DNA from 2 places in the Mesorhizobium sp. B2-5-7 genome. Region 2 is predicted to be linked to the other one. Evidence: riboswitches for the same ligand, from Rfam matches in the RefSeq annotation. Region 2 holds a riboswitch; the other holds the start of a gene.
What was found. Region 2 has a riboswitch for thiamine pyrophosphate ahead of thiB (thiamine ABC transporter substrate binding subunit). Riboswitches for the same ligand answer to the same signal wherever they lie in the genome.
Positions count from the first base shown of each region.

Region 1 (9,556 bases), on a different contig from region 2:
CGGGCAGCTCGCCGTTTCACGGATACGAGGCCCGGCTCCTCTTCGGCGCAAGGTCGGAAAACCGTACTCAGGCCAGGATGTTGACGGCGCGGGCCGCGACCAGCGCGATCGTGAGCAGCGAGATCATCGCCTCCGCCATCATCAAAAGCTTGGCGCGCTGGGAAAGCGGCAAGGTGTCGGTTGGTGAAAACGCCGTCGCATTGGTAAAGGCGAGGAAGAAATAATCAACGAAGCCAGGCAGCCAGTCGCGGATCTCGCGATCGTCCAGGGTCATTTGCGGAAACAGGAAATCGGCATGGGCGCGTTTGACCAGTCCGCAGGTCGGCGGCCCGCCGCGATCGGTGCTCCAGAACCACAAGGCGAAGACGATGATGTTGGTGAGCCAGATGTTGAGCGCGTCGACGAGCAATGTCTGGCCGCTGCTGCCGGCATGTCCCGCCAGCAACACGCGCACCAGCAGCACCAGCGAACCGCAGTTCATGACGCTGACGACGCCGGTCATTACCAGGGCCGTCCTGCGGATCATGACGCGAAAACGGCCGACGAGATACCAGTGCTCTTCCTCGACCGCTTTCTGGGTGGCGACCTGCGTCCAGGCGGTGGCCACGGACAGGGGCACCAGCAGGGCGGCCTCCAGCGCCGGCGCCAGCCAGCGAGGGCCGAACGAAAGATCGTTGATGACCAGAAGCTGCAGGCAGATGATGACGAGGACAGCCGCGCGCGCCAGCCAGAAGTCGAGCGCGCGGTGATGGATGACGGCATGCTGGTGACGCATCGAATGTCCGGGATGCTGAAGTGGGATCAGGTGTGCGGGCTGTTTTGCCCGGGGAGGGCAATAGAACGCCGAGATTCCCGCTCAATCTTGGTATTGCAATGGCGCACAAGTATACTTTTTTGTAAGCTTTGACCTTGGGGCTATTCGGCAAACCGGGCGATGTGATTTAAGCGCGGCATGGCGGGAATTGACGACTCCATGGATCGTTGGGTGCCGGCAGCACTGCCTGCCGTGGGCCTGGACTCGTCATTGGTCTGGTCCGCGCTGCTTCGGCACCCTTGGGGTTTGCTGGCACTTTTGTGCCTGGTGCAGATCCTGTTCTGGACCCTGGTGCCAACACTCATCGATCCCGCACCGCCCGGCGACGTCGTGGAAGGCTTCATGTGGGGCCGCGAATGGGTGCTTTTGACCTACAAGCATCCGCAACTCCCCGGCTGGCTGCTCGAGATCAGTCATCTCCTGACCGGATCGTTCCGCTGGCCGCAATATCTGCTGGCCCAGCTGACGATCTCGGCCACTTTCGTCCTGGTCCACCTGCTGGCTCGCGACACGCTCGGCCGCGACAAAGCGCTGGCCGCCGTGCTTTTGATGCCGTCGGTCTATTTCTTCGGCTGGCCGACGCCGCAATTCAATCACGACTATGCGCAGATGCCGTTCTGGGCGGCGATCTGCTGGTTGCTGTGGCGCGCCAGCCGCGGCGGCGGGCCGGGCTGGTGGCTGGCGCTCGGATTGGTGTCGGGCGTTGGGCTCTACGCCAAGTTTTCCACCGGCTTGCTGCTTGCCTTCGGCGGCCTCTGGCTGCTGTGCGACCCACGTGCGCGCAGCCGGCTGGCGACACCCTGGCCATGGCTTGGCCTGGCTGTGTTTCTCGCCGCCGCCACGCCGCTTGCCATCGCACTCTACCGCATCGATTTCCTGCCGTTGACCTATTTCGCCGGCCGCGATGCGTGGGTGAGCGAGCACCGGGCGCGGCTCTATTATATCGGCGTCCAGATGGCCGGCCTTTCCGGCTTTCTCCTGGTGTTGGCGCTATCAGGGCTGTTGCGGCGCTCACCAGCACCGCAAGTGCCGGTCGAGCGCGACACGCTCGTCTATCTTTGCTGGATGGGGCTTGGGCCGGCGGCGCTGATCATGGTGGTCTCGCTGTTCACCGGCACCGGCGAAGCCTGGGGCGCACCGATGTACAATCTTGTCGGCGTCGTCGCGCTCGCCTTTCTCGGTCACCGGCTCGGTGCCGTCGAGATGAGGAGGTTGGCGATCTGCGCCTTCATCTGCATCGTCGCCATGTCGGGCGCCTATGGGGCGATCCGATGGACGGACTGCAATGTGCGGGGACGCATGGACGCCGTCTGCTGGCCGGCGCGGCCGATCTCGGACGAGGCCGAGGCAATCTGGCACGCGGCGGCGCCGGGCAGGCTCGACATCGTCGGAGGCGACACCAATCTTGCCATGCTGGCTGGCCTCAACGCCTATGACAAGCCGTCTATCTTCACCGATCTCGATATGCGGTTCGCACCCTGGATCACGAGGCAGCGGTTGCGCGATCACGGCATGCTGATGGTCTGGTCGGGTCGTCACGTGCCGTCAAGATTTCTGGCGTGGGTGGACAATATCCCGGTCAAGACCGTTCTTTTCAACTGGTCGCGCGAGGCACCGCCGGTGGCGATCAGCTTTGCCGTCATTCCGCCCGGCACGCGATATCTGCCGGCTGCCGCTAGCAGCCGGACCCGGCATCCGCGCAGCTAGGGTGAGCGGCGTCGTGCGATCCCATTCCCTATAATACAACCGGACGGCCGCTCGTCTGACTGGACGAAGCTGGCAACAATGCCCATTTATGCACTATCCAAGTTTGTGCCGCGCAATTCCCGACGGAGAGCCGCTACACTTCCCCGGAATTGCCTTTTGAGGAGACGTGACATGGCGACTTCGAGCGAACGTGCAGTGCTTGCCGGCGGCTGCTTCTGGGGCATGCAGGATTTGATCCGGCGCTTCCCGGGTGTCCTTGCCACGCGTGTCGGCTACAGTGGCGGCGACGTGCCGAACGCCACCTATCGCAATCATGGCACGCATGCCGAAGCCATCGAGATCACCTTCGACCCGGCGAAAATCAGCTTTCGCCAGCTTCTGGAATTCTTCTTCCAGATACATGATCCGACGACGCGCAATCGCCAGGGAAACGATGTCGGCATGAGCTATCGCTCCGCAATCTACTACACCGATGAGGAGCAGAAGCGTGTGGCGGAGGACACCATCGCCGATGTCGACGCCTCCGGCCTGTGGCCCGGCAAGGTCGTCACCGAACTTGCGCCGGCCGGAGCGTTCTGGGAGGCCGAACCCGAGCACCAGGACTATCTCGAGAAATATCCCAACGGCTACACCTGCCATTTCGTCAGACCAGGCTGGAAGCTGCCGGTTCGTGAAAAGGCGGTTTCATAAGGTTCACCAGCCGTTTTGGCAGCAGGTGGGGTATAAACGCCCGTCGATTGCCAAGGATCATACGCATAGGGGCTGTTAGCCGCCGTGGCGGTTGACAGTTCGTTGCGTTGCTGGCCAACTGTGTGGGTTGATCGATCATCGGGGATGAGCATGAAGAAGATCTACGAAAAGCCGGTGTTGGTGAAGCGGGAAAGACTCTCAAGTGTTGCGGCGGGACCGCTTTCTTCCAAGGCAGCCTGACCGGCCAGGCCGGCTTTCGGGCCTGGCTGGCCGAGTTGTAACGGTGATCGAATTGCTGGCGCGGGCAGGCTACGTCTCGCCCCGCTGGGCTTGAGAAGATGATTTCTTCCGAACCCGCGGCCCGCGCCGGGGAACTCAATGCAATTTTCATCCTGGATGTTTCTGCTTATACCGGGCCGCTGCTTTCCGGATGGATCGAGGCGGGAAACCGTGTTGGTGCGATCATCGTGCCTGGTTTTCAACGCCCATCCAGAGGCTTCAGCATTGGCAATTTTCGGCGCAGGCTGAGGCGCCGGCTTTTGCTCAGGCGCCATCTCGGCAACACGCCGGTAAAGCTGATCGAATTCCGCCGGCCTTACGACTGGAACGAGCTTGCCCGGCAATTGCCTGACATCGCCGCGGATGTGCTGATCTGCTTCGCTTTCCCGACCTTGATCCCGCAGCAGCTGCTCGACCTCTTTCCCAAGGGCGGGCTTAATTTTCATCCGGCGCTGCTGCCCAACTACCGGGGGCCGCATCCTCTCCATCGTCTTGTCGCGGATGGCCAGCATGCGGTCCATGGCGGCGTGACACTGCATAAGATGTCGGCCAATTTCGACGACGGCGACATCCTCGGACAAGTGCTGTTCACCGAAGCAGACTGGGCATCGCGGCGGGATATGGTGGACGGCGTGGCGAGCGCGATGCGCCGGTTGGTGCGTGAGGTGGCGCCAGGCTATTGCAAGAATCTGGTGTCGGGGATGCGGCAGCCAGCCGGTGATTTCGTCTGGGCTCGACTTGAGCGGGACCACATGGCGATTTCGTCCGACATGTCGATCGGGCACGTTGCCCGGATGTGGCACGTATTGGGCGCTAAACCCGGTATCTATCTGGATGTCGCCGGCCGCAAGGTCAGGCTGGCCTTCCAGGTCAGGCGACTGGGTCCGCCAACCGGAAAGGGTCCCGTAAGGCGGTGGGGGATGGTGGAGTTCGATCTTGCCAATGGCCGGGTTCGGCACCTCACCTACGGGCGCCTGCTCAAACGGCTGATGAAAATATACGCCTCATTCCCACGCCCCCGGGCCGGCAAACCGTACGCTGAATTAAGGGTCTTTGGCCGGGTGGGCAGTGAAGCGGCACCAGAGCCGCAAGCGGGTAGTCGCGGACACTGAATCCCAATAATGGGAACCGCGGAAACTGCGTCCGCGGTTCTCATATCGCGATGGCAAACTACTTTCCGCAGTTGTTGTCGTTCACGGTCGGCGCGGTGGCGTTGCCATTGGCGTCCGTCTGTGCACCCTGCGGGTTGGTCGGGCAATTCTTGTCCGCATTGGAATTCATGTCGCCCGGCGTGGTGGTCGTGCTGTTGGTCGCGCCCGGATCGATCGTACTGGGTGAAGCCGGGGTGCTTGGGTCCACAGTGACGGACTTGCCGCTACCGCCGGGCCCATCCGCGCCCGCTGCGCTATTGCTTTGTGCCATGGCGGATGTTGCAACGGCAATGGTGAAGGCCGAAGCCGCGAGGATTTTCATGAACATGATTTGTCTCCATCTTCTGTGAACTCGTCGCCGGGAACGGTGCACGGTTTCGCGGAAATCATGAACCGCTCAATCTCTTGTTTTGACACAATCCCGAACGGAAAATTGGTCCTGGAATCGCGTCCAGCGACTGGTGGGACAACCCCTCGGAATGGCGAAGGTTCCAGACAAATTTCCGCGCCGGCGATGTCCAATTGCCCTGGAGCTCGGGCAATGCTTTAGCGCGGCTTGCCAAAAAAACAGCTTTCCCAACCGTCCGAATGATGCTTTAACGCGCCTATCCACAGGGGTGCTCCGTACGGTCGGGGCTGAGACGGGGGCGGCAAGCCCACAGACCCTAGAAGCTGATCTGGGTAATACCAGCGGAGCGAGGCGGGCGATGTTTTCAGGCGCACAGGTTTCCCTATATCCAATGGCCGACGATTTCGTCGGCATCATTCTGGGCGCGCTCGGCGCGCTCGATCCGTACCGCGATAAGCTCAGGATCGAGACCGACGACATTTCGACCTTGCTGGTCGGGCCCCCCGAGGTGTTATTCCCTGCGCTGCGCGACCTTTTCGTGGCCGCGTCTGGCAGCGGCAGGCATTGCGTGCTGTCAGCCACCATTTCGCGTGGCTGCCCAGGCGAGCCGGATGACCCGATCTGCCGCTCCGACACGTTCGGCGGACCTGCCGGGCCACTCGGCCCGCGCAAGCAAGCCGCCATCACCGCAGTGCGCGGCGCGCCGGCCACTGGCCAGCCGGCGGCGGCGCAGTTCTCGCTCTATGTGATGGGCACTGACGACCACATGGACGAAATCTATGGCTGCATAGATTTCCTGAAGCAGTCCGGCGTCTACGATCGCTCCAAGAATTTCTGCACCAAGCTGCGCGGCGATGCCGGCGCGATCTTCTCGGCCCTCGATGAAGCCTTCTGCCGCTTCGGGCCCGGCGCCGGCCATGTAACCCTCGATGTCACGGTCTCGGCCAACAGTCCCACCGCCGTCTGAACCGCTCGTGGTCTCATCGTCATTCAACCCGCGTAACGTCGCGGGCTTCTTCGCAAAAACAGCGCCGGCCGTGATATCGATCGGTTTGGTGCTCGTGGCCTGGGAACTGTACGCAAACATTTCCGGCATCAAGCCGACGGTTCTGCCGGCGCCCTCGCGCGTCTTCGAACAGGCGATGCTCAATCGGGAAGCCTTGGTCGACAACGCCATTCCCACGGTCCGCGCCACGCTGATCGGTTTTGCCTGTTCGCTCAGTGCCGCCTTCGCCCTTTCGATGCTGGTCGACTTCTTCCAGCCTTTGCGGCGAGCGCTGTTTCCCATCTTCATAGTCAGCCAGACTTTGCCGCTGGTCGCCATCGCGCCATTGGTGGTGCTGTGGTTCGGCTTCGGGCTGGCGCCCAAGATCGTGCTGGTGGCGCTGGTCACCTTCTTCCCGATGCTGGTCGCGCTGGTACAGGGCTACGAGGCTACCGAGGTGGAGATCGGTCAGATGCTGCGTGCCATGGGAGCAGGGCGTTGGCGTGTCTTCATGCTGGCACGATTGCCTTCGGCGCTGCCTTATTTCTTCGCTGGCCTCAGGATATCCATCACCTATGCCGTCGTCGGCGCCATTTTCGCCGAATATGCGGGCGCGGCCAAAGGGCTGGGCATCTACATGCTCAACGCCAAGAACAATTTCCGTCCCGACCTGGTGCTCGCCGCCGTCTGCGTCAGCGCAGCGCTCACCCTTGTCCTGTTCGGGCTGACGATGCTGCTGCAGCGTCTTGCCATGCCCTGGGAACGAGCCGCTGGCAGGCAAGGCCCTGGAAAAGGTCCAGAAGCATGAGCCGGCTCGAATTGCGGCATGTTCGCAAGGCGTTTGGCGGGCTCGATGTGCTCGCCGACATTTCGCTTCGTGTCGATGCCGGCGAATTCGTCTCGATCCTTGGACCTTCGGGAGCCGGCAAGTCGACGCTGTTCCAGCTTCTGACCGGCGCCGAGCATGGCGAGGGTGAGATGTTCTTCAACGGCGTGCCGCTCGACGATCACGGCAGGCATTTCGCCTTCATGCCGCAGCGCGACGCGCTGATGCCGTGGCGGCGCATCCTCGACAACACCACGCTCGGACTCGAGGTGCAAGGCGTCAGCCGCAAGGCGGCACGGAAGCGTGTGGCTCCGCTGTTTGCCGAATTCGGCCTTGCCGGCTTCGAGTGGCACTTTCCAGCGCAGATCTCGGGCGGCATGCGCCAGCGCACGGCGCTTTTACGCACCGTGGTGCAGGAACGCGATATGTTGCTGCTCGACGAGCCGTTCGGCGCGCTCGACGCACTGACCCGCGCGGCCATGCAGCGCTGGCTCGAACAGATGTGGCGGCACCACCACTGGACGGCGTTGCTGATCACTCATGACGTGCGCGAAGCCCTGTTCCTGTCCGACCGCATCTATGTGCTGTCCGCGCGGCCTGCCCGGGTCGTGCGCGAGATCAAGGTGCCGCTGCCCCGCCCGCGCGATCCCGCCAGCGCGGCCACGCGGCAGGCGGGGCCACTCGAGGCCGAGATTCTCGACATTTTGCTCAACCCCCAGCCATCCAAAGGACATGACCATGACTGACTTGACGCGCAGGCAAGCCCTGCTGCTCACCCTTGCCGGCAGCGTACCGCTGATCACCGGATCGAGCCGCTCCTTCGCGGCAACGCGGACGGTCACGGTCGCCCTCGACTGGACGGTCAACACCAACCACATTGGGCTGTTCGTCGCCCGCGATAAGGGATTTTATCGCGAAGCCGGCCTTGAGGTCGACATCCTGCCCTACAGCGATACCGGTGCCGGCACGCTTGTCGCCAACCATGTCGCCGATTTCGGGATCAACGGCACCATCAGCCTGTTCACCCAGAAGACCGCGGGCGCCGATCTGAAGGGCGTCTATGCCGTCGTGCAGTCCGAGACAGGCCGGCTGGTGTTCAATGCCGCGCGCAGCGAAATCAAAAGCCCGAAAGATCTGGATGGCCTGACCTATGGCGGTTTCGGCAGCGCCTGGGAGACCGCGCTGATCTCGACCATCATCCGTCACGACGGCGGCAAGGGCGATTTCGAGACGGTGACGCTGGGCACTTCCGCCTACGAGGCGCTGGCCAACGGTTCGGTCGACTTCACGCTGGAAGTGTCGACCTGGGAGGGCGTCGAAGCCGAACTCAGGGGCGTTAAGCAGCGCAGTTTCGTCTATGCCGACCATGGCGTCCCCGATGAGCACACCACGCTTATCTCTTCGAGCGAAGCGTATCTCCAGGCGAACCCCGAATTGTCGTCATCCTTCATCCAGGCAACGCGGCGCGGTTACCAATTCGCCGTCGATCATCCAGGGGAGGCCGCCACGCTGCTGATAGCCGCCAACAAGGATGCCCTGACGAATCCGGCCTTGGTCCACGCCTCGCTGAAGGCACTGCTCGAGGGCAATTATCTACGCGGGCAAAATGGTGCCATCGGGACGTTGGACCCTGCCAAGATGGAAGCGATCGGCAACTACCTCTTCGCCGCCGGCATTCTGCGCGACACCGACGGTAAGGTTCTGCCGCAGAGCCCGGATTTCGCCAGGTATTTCAGCAACGCATTTCTGGGGTAGCTGGCCAATCCCTTAAGGAGAGGATCAACTCGGGCGAAACCCATTCCTGGCGATCCTCGAAGCGGAGACAATCTGCACGGCCGTGCCTTGTGTCTCTTTCGGCGGCGCCGTCGCCGTTTCTGATGCCGATATGATCTTCTCGGTTAACCGCACAGCAATGGTTGCGTGCAAAGGTCCCTCCGAGGGATGATCGGGGTTCTTGCCTTGCTTGCACCAAAAAGCGAAACGCTTCCGCGCGTCAACCAGGGCGGGATGATATCCGAAGCGCGCAAGCGCGAGATCCTGGCCGACTTGCGCGAAGGCTTCTTTCGCATTTGTGCGCTCGCATGCGCCGCGCTGTTTGTGTACCGGGGCGTGTATCACTTCGTGCAGGATCCCACCCGGTTCAATATCGCGCTCGTGGCGGTCTCCGAGACGCTCACCTTTACCTGGCTGCTGCTATCGCGGCGGCCGGTGACGCGTGACTGGAGCCCGCTTGCGGTAGTCGCTTCGGTGACCGCCAGTTTTGGTGTCGCCTTGATCACCATGGAACCGGGCATCCCCATCATCCCCATCTATGTCGCCGCGCCGCTGCAGTTCCTGGCACTGTGGTTCGTCATCTGGGGAAAGCTGTCGCTGGGTCGTTCCTTTGCCATCCTGCCCGCCAATCGCGGCGTGATGACCGGCGGCGCCTACCGCCTGGTGCGGCATCCGATCTATGCCGGTTACCTTACCGGCCATGTCCTTTACCTGCTGTCGGCCTTTTCCTTCTACAATCTCGCCGTCTATGCGGTTATCACCTATCTGCAGGTGTACCGCATTCTGCGCGAGGAGGCCTTGCTTGCCGCGGAACCGGAGTACCGCTCTTATATGGAGCGCGTGCGCTATAGGCTGTTTTACCGGATATTCTGAAGGCCAGACTGTCACGCGAGAGTGGCCGGTCCTGTTTGATCCAGAGTTGGCCAACAGGGCTCCTTAGCGGCTAGTGGTCCGGAACTGCTCCGCAGGTGAGGTGCTGTAT
Region 1 is NZ_VFUO01000004.1:30,385-39,940, reverse strand. Features, by position in the region: gene FJ543_RS18040 (hypothetical protein) at 68-775, opposite strand; gene FJ543_RS18035 (glycosyltransferase family 39 protein) at 974-2,521, shown strand; gene msrA (peptide-methionine (S)-S-oxide reductase MsrA) at 2,693-3,211, shown strand; gene FJ543_RS31720 (putative RiPP precursor) at 3,362-3,451, shown strand; gene FJ543_RS18025 (formyltransferase family protein) at 3,550-4,602, shown strand; gene FJ543_RS18020 (hypothetical protein) at 4,661-4,969, opposite strand; TPP riboswitch at 5,245-5,358, shown strand; gene FJ543_RS18015 (YkoF family thiamine/hydroxymethylpyrimidine-binding protein) at 5,349-5,957, shown strand; gene FJ543_RS18010 (ABC transporter permease) at 5,965-6,783, shown strand; gene FJ543_RS18005 (ABC transporter ATP-binding protein) at 6,780-7,547, shown strand; gene FJ543_RS18000 (ABC transporter substrate-binding protein) at 7,540-8,556, shown strand; gene FJ543_RS17995 (isoprenylcysteine carboxylmethyltransferase family protein) at 8,761-9,447, shown strand.
Region 1: it holds a riboswitch for thiamine pyrophosphate, as region 2 does, so the genes downstream of both, FJ543_RS18015 (YkoF family thiamine/hydroxymethylpyrimidine-binding protein) here and thiB (thiamine ABC transporter substrate binding subunit) in region 2, are expected to answer to the same signal.

Region 2 (9,556 bases):
GACTCGCCGCTGGATACGTCGCAGGGCGACAGCCGGCCCCGCCTGGTGAATTACTTCGAGACGTCCTGGCCGAAATAGGTGTCGGCGATCTTCTGGTAGGTGCCGTCCGCCTTGATGTCGGCCAGCGCCTTGTTGATGGCCGCGACCAGCTCCGGATCGCCCTTGCGCACAATGACGCCGGAGTAATCGGCATTCTCTTCCTGGGCGGCGATCTTCACATTGGCGTCGGGCTTGTGCTTCTTGAAGTCGAGGAACGACAGGCTGTCATTGATGGTAGCGTCCGCACGGCCGGTCAAAAGCAGCTGGATCGACTGGTCGAAGCCGTCGGTGCCGACCAGTTCGGCGCCATTGGACTCGGCCAGCTTGCCGAAATTGGATGTCAGCGACTGCGCCGACTTCTTGCCCTTGAGGTCGGCGAAGGCCTTGATATCGGTGTTGTCGCCGCGCACGATCAGCACTGCCTTGGAGGCGATATAGGGATCGGAAAAGTCGTACTTGGCCTTGCGGGCGTCGGTGATGCCGACTTCGTTGATGACGGCATCATAACGGTTGACGTCGAGGCCGGCGATCAGCCCGTCCCACTTGCCTTCGAGGAACTCAGCCTTGACGCCGAGCTTATCGGCGATCGCCTTCGCGATCTCGACATCGAAGCCAACCAGCGCGCCGGAAGCGTCATGGTAGGTGAAGGGAGCGTAGGTGCCCTCCGTACCGACCTTGATGATTCCGGCCTGCTTGATCTGGTCGAGATTGGCGCCGGCGTGGCCCGATGCGACGGCCAGGGCCTGCAACGTTCCGGCGATGATGAGTGACTTGAGCCATTTCATTTTTCTGTGATCCCGTCCTTGGCCGGTAACCCGGCATGTTGTGAGGGCTGGAAAATGACAGATGCACGTCGAAAAAATAAGGAATGAAATTTCAAACAGAGCGTCTTCCGGAAATCAAATTCTCCGGAAGGAATTCACTCGTAGGCCCGGAAGTTCCAGACAGCTGCGCGGACGCTAGCGCTTGCCCTGCCCGCACCGGCGGAACCTTTCTCGCGCATGACAGTTTTGGCTGTTGTAGGGCACGCCGCCGTCATTTCAAGTCGGTGTCTGCCATTCGCCTCGCCGAGCCACGGAGCGCCTTATGATGGAAGACACGGCAGGACGGATCATGGTCCGCGCGGCAATGAAGGCACCCTATCTCGAGCGCGAGGAGGAGCATCGGCTGGCATTGCTCTGGAAGGAAGACAACGATCAGAACGCGCTGCACAGCATCACCGTCGCCCACATGCGGCTGGTTATTTCCATGGCCTCGAAATTCCGCCATTACGGGCTGCCGCTCGGCGATCTGGTTCAGGAAGGCCATGTCGGACTGCTCGAGGCCGCCGCCCGTTTCGAACCGGAGCGCGAGGTGCGTTTCTCGACCTACGCGACGTGGTGGATCCGCGCCTCGATGCAGGACTACATCCTGCGCAACTGGTCGATCGTGCGTGGTGGCACCAGTTCGGCGCAAAAGGCCCTGTTCTTCAATCTCAGACGCTTGCGTGCGCGTCTCGCGAACGGCGCCGAGCCGCTCTCCAACACAAATCTCTACCGCGAGGTTTCGGTTGCGCTTGGTGTATCCGAGGCTGATGTGGCGATGATGGATTCACGGCTGTCGGCTCCGGATTCTTCGCTGAACGTGCCGCTGGCCGACGACGCGGGCGGCACCGAGCGGATGGATTTCCTGGTCTCCGACGATCCCTTGCCGGACGAAATTGTCGGCGACAAGATCGATGTCGCGCGCCGCTCGCTTTGGCTGAAGGAAGCGCTTCACGCGCTCAACGCGCGCGAACTCAGGATCATCGAGGAACGCCGGCTGAATGACGAGGGGGCCACGCTCGAGGCGCTCGGCGAGACGCTCGGCATCTCCAAGGAACGTGTCCGCCAGATCGAGGCGCGCGCCATGGAAAAGCTCAAGGTCGCGCTGGTGAAGCAGAATCCGGAATTCATGGCGACCGCCGCCTGATCTCCCGCTCGGGCTTTTATTTGTCGGTGACGATCTTGACCTTGTCGCCGGCCGAAACCGCGGCCCCCGGCGACAGCGCATTGAGCACGCGGAACAGGTCGAGCTTGCGGTCGACGCCAACCATCTGCGCGGCAAGCGATCCCATGGTCTGTCCCGGCTGCACGGTGAGCACACGAATATGCAGTGGCTTCAGTGCCGCCTTCTCGGCGGGGCTGAGGATACGGAAGGAGCCGCTGACCGAGCGCGCCACCGTTTCAAGCGAGGTGCTGGCCGAGGGGGCCGCGGTCAGCAATCGGTAGACCTGGCCGCCGGCGCGGATCACAGCGATATCGAACTGCCAGCCTTCGGCGCCTGCATGGGCGGTCGCCGCCTCATTGCCGTTGATGGTTTCCTGCTTGACGGTGCTGTCGTCGAGCCCGGCCACCCAGCCGCTTCTGATATAGTCGGTCAGGGCGCGGTTCTTGTCGATCGAAACGCCGTCGAAGCGGATCGCTATGTCGCCGGGACCGGTCGCCGTCACCGCCGCCGCCGAATTGTCGATGATGAAACCGTCCGGCACCGTGAACGACACGCCCAAGCCTGGATGCAGGAAGGTTTCGCCGCGCACATAGCCTTCTTCCGGCGTGTCGCCGTAAAGCAGGCCGTCTATGCCGGCGAGGAAGGAATCGCGGTCGCGTGTACCGAAGCCTGGCGCACCGAACTGGCGGGCGTGCCGCTGTGCCAAATCGATGCGTTGCGGCGTGTTGGGGTGCGTCGCCAGGAAGTCAAGGCTGGCGTCGGTGGCGCCGCTGATCGAGCGGAAATCGGTATAGGCCGACATCGATTGCAGGAAGCGGCCGGCGGCATAGGGATCGTAGCCGGCTTCGCCGATCGACTTGATGCCGATGGCGTCAGCCTCAAGCTCCTGGTTGCGCGAGAACTGCGCCAGCCTGAGCTTGCCGCGGATAAGTGCAGCCTTGGCGGTCGGGCTGTCGCCAAGCACATCGGAAACGACCTTGGTCGCCAGACCTTCCTCGGCCTCCAGCTGCTGGCGCTGCAACCCATGATTGGCGGTGACGTGGCCCATCTCATGCGCGATGACGGCGGCGAGCTCGGACGAATCATTGGCCAGCGCCAAGAGGCCGCGCGTTATGTAGAGATAGCCGCCCGGCAGCGCGAAGGCGTTGACGTTGGGCGAATTGAGGATGGTGATGCGATAGGTCTGGGTTGGGTTCGCCGACACCACGGTCAGATTGCCGACCACCTTGGCGACCATGCGTTCGAGCTTGGGATCGGAATATTCGCCGCCATAGGTCGCCAGGATGCGCGGATGCTGCGCCTTGGCGAGTTCCGCGAGCTTGTTGTTGGCGGCGACATTGTCGACCGTGATCGGCTTGTCGGATGGCTGGAAGCCTGATTCCTGGACTTCCGGAGGCGTGAACATCTGGCAGCTTGCCAGCGCCACGGCAAAGCCGGCCAGCGCCAGAAAGCGCGCCAGCGGGTTCATTCGTAGCCTGTCAACGCCGATCGCCAGAACGGCTTCCTTTCAGGTCCCTGCACATGACCACATGCGCAAAACAAACTGCTACAGTATCCGTCACGCGCCCCTCGGAGCATGCGGCGGAAGCTGTAGGCAAATCACGGCCTGTGCCGGACCGGTATCGAGCGGACCTAGCCACACTACTCCAGTCATGGCAAGCAAGCGCCACATCGCATCGGGCCGGTTTGAGCGTAAATTATGTCCGCTTCCGGGCAATATCTCGTGATAAGGAATCCCCGGCACCGGCTCCGATATAGCGCCGGAATGCCTCCGGACCAGCCCCGGCAAAGAAATCATCCGCCGTGCCGATAGCGGCGACCGCGCCGTTCTCGATAAACACCAGCCTCTGACCGATGCGGCGCGCATCTTGCGGCTGATGCGTGACGAACAGCACCGTCATGCCACGCTCGGCATGCAGGCCGGCAACCAGGTCGAGCATATCGTCTCGCAAGGCGGGCCCAAGCGAAGCGAAGGGCTCGTCGAGCAGCAGCACCGGGCGGTCACGCACCAGCACGCGAGCCAGGGCAACGCGCTGGCGCTCACCGCCGGAAAGTTCGCGGGGCAGCCGCTTCTCCTTGCCGGCAAGGCCGGTGCGCGCAAGCGCATCGGCGATCGCAGCGCGATCGCCTTCGGCCAGCCGCAACGATGGCGAACGGCCGAGCCCGACATTCTGCTCGACGGAAAGATGCGCGAAAAGGTTGTTTTCCTGAAAAACCATCGACACTGGCCGCGTCGCCGGTGGCGCGGTGCTGACATCGGCCCCGCCGATCAGCACGCGACCGGATCGCGGCGGCTCGAACCCGGCCACCAGATTGAGCAGCGTCGACTTTCCGGAGCCGCTCGGTCCCATGATGGCGGTGATTTGCCCCGCCGTGAACTCGGCATCGAAGGTGAACAACGTCTCGCCATAGCTGAACGAAACCTTGTCCAGCCGCACCGAAACCCCTTTGCCGCCAGCCGCCCCGTCAGACATTGCGGGCCGTCTCCTTTCCCAGCCGGTCCGCTGCCAGCACCAGTGCCAGGCAGACAAGGCCGAGCAGCAGCGCCAAGCCGGCGGCGTCCTCGGTTCGGTAGCTGCCCATGCGCGCCAGGAGAAGGTAGGGCAAGGTCTGCACGGAATCACTGCCGAACAGGGCGATGACGCCGAGATCGCCGAGCGACAGTGCCATGGCGAAGGCAAAAGCGGTGGCCAGCGGGCGCCGCAACGTCGGCCAGTCGACCAGCCACAGTCTTGACCAGCCGGAAATTCCAAGCTGCGCGCAAAGCCGCTCGTGACGCTCGCTTGCCGCATCATAGGCGGGACGGATGGCGCGCAGCGCAAAAGGCATCGCCATGACAGCGTTGACGGTGACGACCATGAGCGGGGCGATGGCTAACACATCGCCGACATGGCGCAGCAACAGGAACCAGCCGGCGCCGACGACGATCGGCGGCACGACCAGGACAAACCCGGCGCCGGTATCGGTGGCATGTTCGAGCAGTGTCCTTGCCCCGAAGCGGCGGTTCGACGCCAGCGCCCTGCGCGCCATGGTCAATGCCAGCGAAAGCATCACCGAAAGCAATGCCGAAAGGAAAGCGAGCACGGCACTGGTCAGCGTCGCCTGACGGACAGTGGCCTCGCCTGCAAGCCGGCCGAGGTCGGCGCCAAGGCCGGCCGCCACGGTTGCCGCCATCGGCCCCGCAACGAACAGCAAGGCCAACACGATGAGCGTCGCGTTCAGCCAGGCTTCGGTCCTGTTGACGGAGAGGTAGCGGCGCGGCGCGACCGGCAGGTTGATGTCGCCGACGACGTCGGCTCCGAGTCGGGTCAACGCCAGCACCACGATGAAGGTCAAGGCGATCTGCAGCATTGTCAGCGCGACAGCCCTCGCGGGATCGAAATCGAAGCGCAATGCCTGATAGATGCCGACTTCGAGCGTCGTCGCGGCCGGCCCGCCGCCGAGCGTCAGCACGATGGTGAAGGATGTGATGCACAGCATGAAGACAAGTCCGGCGACACCGGGCAGCGCGGCACGCAGCGTCGGCCACTCGATCAGCCGGAATGCCGGCGGCGCCCCCATGCCGAGCTGGCTCGCCAGCCGCCACTGGTCGGAGGGAATGGTCTGCAGCGCCTCGAGGAACAGGCGGGTGGCCAGCGGCAGGTTGAAGAAGACATGGGCGACGAGAATGCCGGACAGGCCATAGATGCCCGGCCAACCCTGGCCGCCGACGGCGCTGAGAAAGCCGGAGAAATAGCCGGCGCGGCCATAGAGCGCCAGGATGCCGAGCGACGCGACGATCGCCGGCAGCGCCAGCGGCACGGCGAAGAGCTGCAGGATGAAGGCACGGCCGAAAAACCGTGGATGCCGCGACAGCGCCCGCGCCACGAACAGGGCCGGCCCGACCGAGAGCAGCGTCGACAGGGCCGCCTGCCAGAGCGTGAAGCGCACGACCCGGAACAGGTAGGGATCGAACGCAGCCCAAGCGCCGGAAAAATCGCGAGCGCCTTCGACAAGCAGCCCCGCAAACGCGCCGCCGATCAAAATGGCGATGGCGGCGAGCCCTATCACGCCGGCTGTGATGCGGGGATCAGAGCGGGTTTGCACGCCGCACCGTCAACGATTGGGTGAAGCTTGTGGAGCGTCGCCGTAGAGCGTTCATCTCACGAGATTAGCCCACAAAACCTACTTGCTCATCACCGCCAGCCATTCATCGACCCAGGCCTTGCGGTTGGCCGCCACCTCCTCCGGGCTGAACAGCAAGGTCTTGGTCGGCTTGACCAGTTTGTCGAAGGCGGGGTTGAGCGGCTTGTTGGTCTTGCCGGCCGGGAACATCCAGTTGGTCTCGGGGATCGCGTCCTGGAATTTCGGCCCGGTCATGAAGGCCATGAACTTTTCCGCCAGCGGATTCTTGGCGCCGGCCGTGGTGATGCCCGCGACCTCGATCTGCAGGTATTCACCTTCCTCGAACGACGCCGCCTGATAGCGCTCGGTGTTCTCGGCGACCATGTGGTAGGCCGGCGAGGTGGTGTAGGACAGCACCATCGGCGCCTCGCCCTTGGTGAACAGGCCATAGGCCTCGCTCCAGCCCGGCGTCACGGTCAGCACCTTGGTCTTGAGCTTGGCCCAGGCCTCCGGCGCCTTGTCGCCATAGACCGACTTCACCCACAACAGCAGGCCAAGACCGGGCGTCGATGTGCGCGGGTCCTGGATGACGATCTTGTCGTCGGCGCTACCCTCGACCAAATCCTTCAGGCTTTTCGGCGGCGATTTCAGCTTCTGGGTATCGTAGACGACGGCGAAGTAGCCATAGTCGAAGGGAACAAAAGTATCGTCGCTCCAGCCACCCGGCACGTTGACGTCCGTTATTGCGCCATGTGGCGCGAACAGGCCCGAGGCCTTGGCATCGGCGGTGAGATTGGTGTCGAGACCGAGCACGATGTCGGCTTTGGTCGAAGCGCCTTCCAGCTTGACGCGGTTGAGCAGCGCCACGCCATCGGCGACCGAGACGAACTCGAGATCGCAGCCGCATTCTGCCTCGAATTCCTTCTTCACCACGGGACCTGGACCCCAGTCGGCGGTGAAGCTCTCATAGGTGTAGACGGTGAGCTTATCCTTGGCCAAGGCCGGCCCGGACAGGGTCACTGCCGTGGCGGCGATCAGAAAATATAAAAGCGTGCGCATCGGCGCCTCCTTCGTTTGCGTTGAAAGGAATTGAGGCGTCGGAGTGTCCGAAACGTCTAATCCCTCCGCCGGTACAAACCGGATCAGGTTCAGCGGGTTGGCGACACTGCCTCTCAGCCGGCCCGCGAAATTCGCGTCCGGCACCCCGTTAGAGCGTTTCGACACATAGGCCGGGCCGATGACCCGCGCAAGTGGGACTTTGCCGCCTTCCGTTTCCCGTGCCGGGCTGGTAAGGCGACGGGATATGAGCACATTCACCATCCTGCTTGGCGGCGACCTCATCCGCACGCCTCGGCTCGACCGCCAGGTCGAAGGCTCGCGCGTCATCGCCGCCGACGCCGGCATCGGCCATGCGCGGATGCTGGGCCTCGTGCCGGAACTGTGGGTGGGTGATTTCGACTCGGTCCCGGCTGATCTGCCCGCCGACCTCGCCGCCGTGCCGCGGCAAACCTTCCCGGCGGAAAAGGACAAGACCGACGGAGAACTGGCGATCGCGGCCGCACTGGAGCGCGGGGCGACCCGCCTTGTGCTGGCGGGCGCCTTCGGCGGCAAGCGCGCCGACCACGCCTTCCTGCATCTGGCGCTTGGCCTGCGGCTGGCCGAAGCCGGAATGGATGTGTTTCTGACCAGCGGCGCCCAGGAAGGTGTTCCCTTGCTGCCCGGCAGGGCCGGCTTCGATTATGCCGACGGCACGCTGTTCTCGATTCTCGGCTTCTCCGAACTCTCCGGCCTGACCGTCACCGGCGCCAAATGGCCGCTCGACAAGGTCGAGGTGGCGTTCGGTTCGTCGCTGACCATTTCCAACGAGGTCAAGTTCGGCAAGACCGGGGGCCGCCTCGACATCGCGCTCGGCCATGGCCGCGCGCTGCTGCTCGCCCATCCCTATCCATTGCCCGAAAGCTGACATGGCCCCGCCTCTTCTCAATCTCGACGGGATAAGACTGACCTTCGGCGGCGCGCCGCTGCTCGACGGCGCCGCCTTGACCGCTTCGACCGGCGACAAGATCGCGCTGGTCGGCCGCAACGGGTCCGGCAAGTCGACGCTGCTCAAGATCGCCGCCGGCCTGATCGAACCACAGGACGGCGAGGTGTTCCGCCAGCCTTCGGCGACGGTGCGTTATCTGCCGCAAATGCCCGACATGGACGGCTTTGCAACCGTGCGCGCCTATGTCGAGGCCGGGCTCGGGCCCGCCGACGATCCCTACCGCGCCAGCTATCTGATGGAGCATCTCGGCCTGTCGGGCGAAGAACGGCCTGGCGATCTGTCCGGCGGAGAGGCCAGGCGCGCCGCGCTTGCCCGCGTCATGGCGCCGGAGCCTGACATCCTGCTTCTTGATGAGCCGACTAACCATCTTGATTTATCTGTCATCGAATGGCTGGAAGAAGAGCTCGTCCGGACCTCCTCGGCACTCATCGTCATCTCGCATGACCGCCGCTTCCTCGAGCGCGTGTCGCGCGCCACAGTCTGGCTCGATCGCGGCCAGACGCGCAGGCTGGACAAGGGCTTTGGCCATTTCGAGGAATGGCGCGACCTGGTGCTGGAAGAGGAAGAGCGCGAGCAGCACAAGCTCGGCCGCCAGATCGTGCGCGAGGAGCACTGGCTGCGCTACGGGGTGACGGCTCGGCGCAAGCGCAACATGCGGCGCCTGGGCGAGTTGCAGACCATGCGCCAGCGTTTTCGCGGCCATCGCGGCGCCGAAGGCACCGCGATAATGGTGGCAAGCGACGCCGCCGAATCCGGCAAGCTGGTGATCGAGGCCAAGAACATCGAGAAGAGCTTTGGCGACCTCACCGTCGTCAAGGGGTTCTCGACCCGCATCCAGCGCGGCGACCGCGTCGGCCTTGTCGGGCCGAACGGCGCCGGCAAGACGACACTTCTGAAGATGCTGACCGGCGAATTGGCGCCGGACGCGGGTTCGATACGGCTTGGCACCAATCTGGAGATCGCCACGCTCGACCAGAAGCGCGAGGCGGTCGACCCGCAAGAGACGCTGGCGCAATATCTGACCGACGGGCGCGGCGAGAACCTCGTCATCAATGGCGAGCAGCGCCATGTCGTGTCCTATATGAAGGATTTCCTGTTCAAGCCGGAACAGGCCCGCACGCCGGTGCGCGAGCTGTCCGGCGGCGAACGGGCGCGGCTGATCCTGGCGCGCGTGCTGGCACGGCCAGCAAACCTCCTGGTTCTCGATGAGCCGACCAATGATCTCGACATGGAGACGCTGGAACTGCTGCAGGAACTGGTCGCCGGTTTTGCCGGCACCGTCATCCTGGTCAGCCACGACCGCGATTTCCTCGACCGCACAGTCACCAGCATCATCGCGCCGGACGGCGGCGGCCGCTGGGTCGAATATGCCGGCGGCTATTCCGACATGCTGGCGCAGCG
Region 2 is NZ_VFUO01000002.1:352,940-362,495, reverse strand. Features, by position in the region: gene FJ543_RS09170 (amino acid ABC transporter substrate-binding protein) at 51-824, opposite strand; gene FJ543_RS09165 (RNA polymerase factor sigma-32) at 1,126-1,989, shown strand; gene FJ543_RS09160 (M48 family metalloprotease) at 2,006-3,475, opposite strand; gene thiQ (thiamine ABC transporter ATP-binding protein) at 3,705-4,481, opposite strand; gene thiP (thiamine/thiamine pyrophosphate ABC transporter permease) at 4,474-6,093, opposite strand; gene thiB (thiamine ABC transporter substrate binding subunit) at 6,172-7,170, opposite strand; TPP riboswitch at 7,214-7,328, opposite strand; gene FJ543_RS09140 (thiamine diphosphokinase) at 7,415-8,074, shown strand; gene FJ543_RS09135 (ABC-F family ATP-binding cassette domain-containing protein) at 8,076-9,556, shown strand, end outside.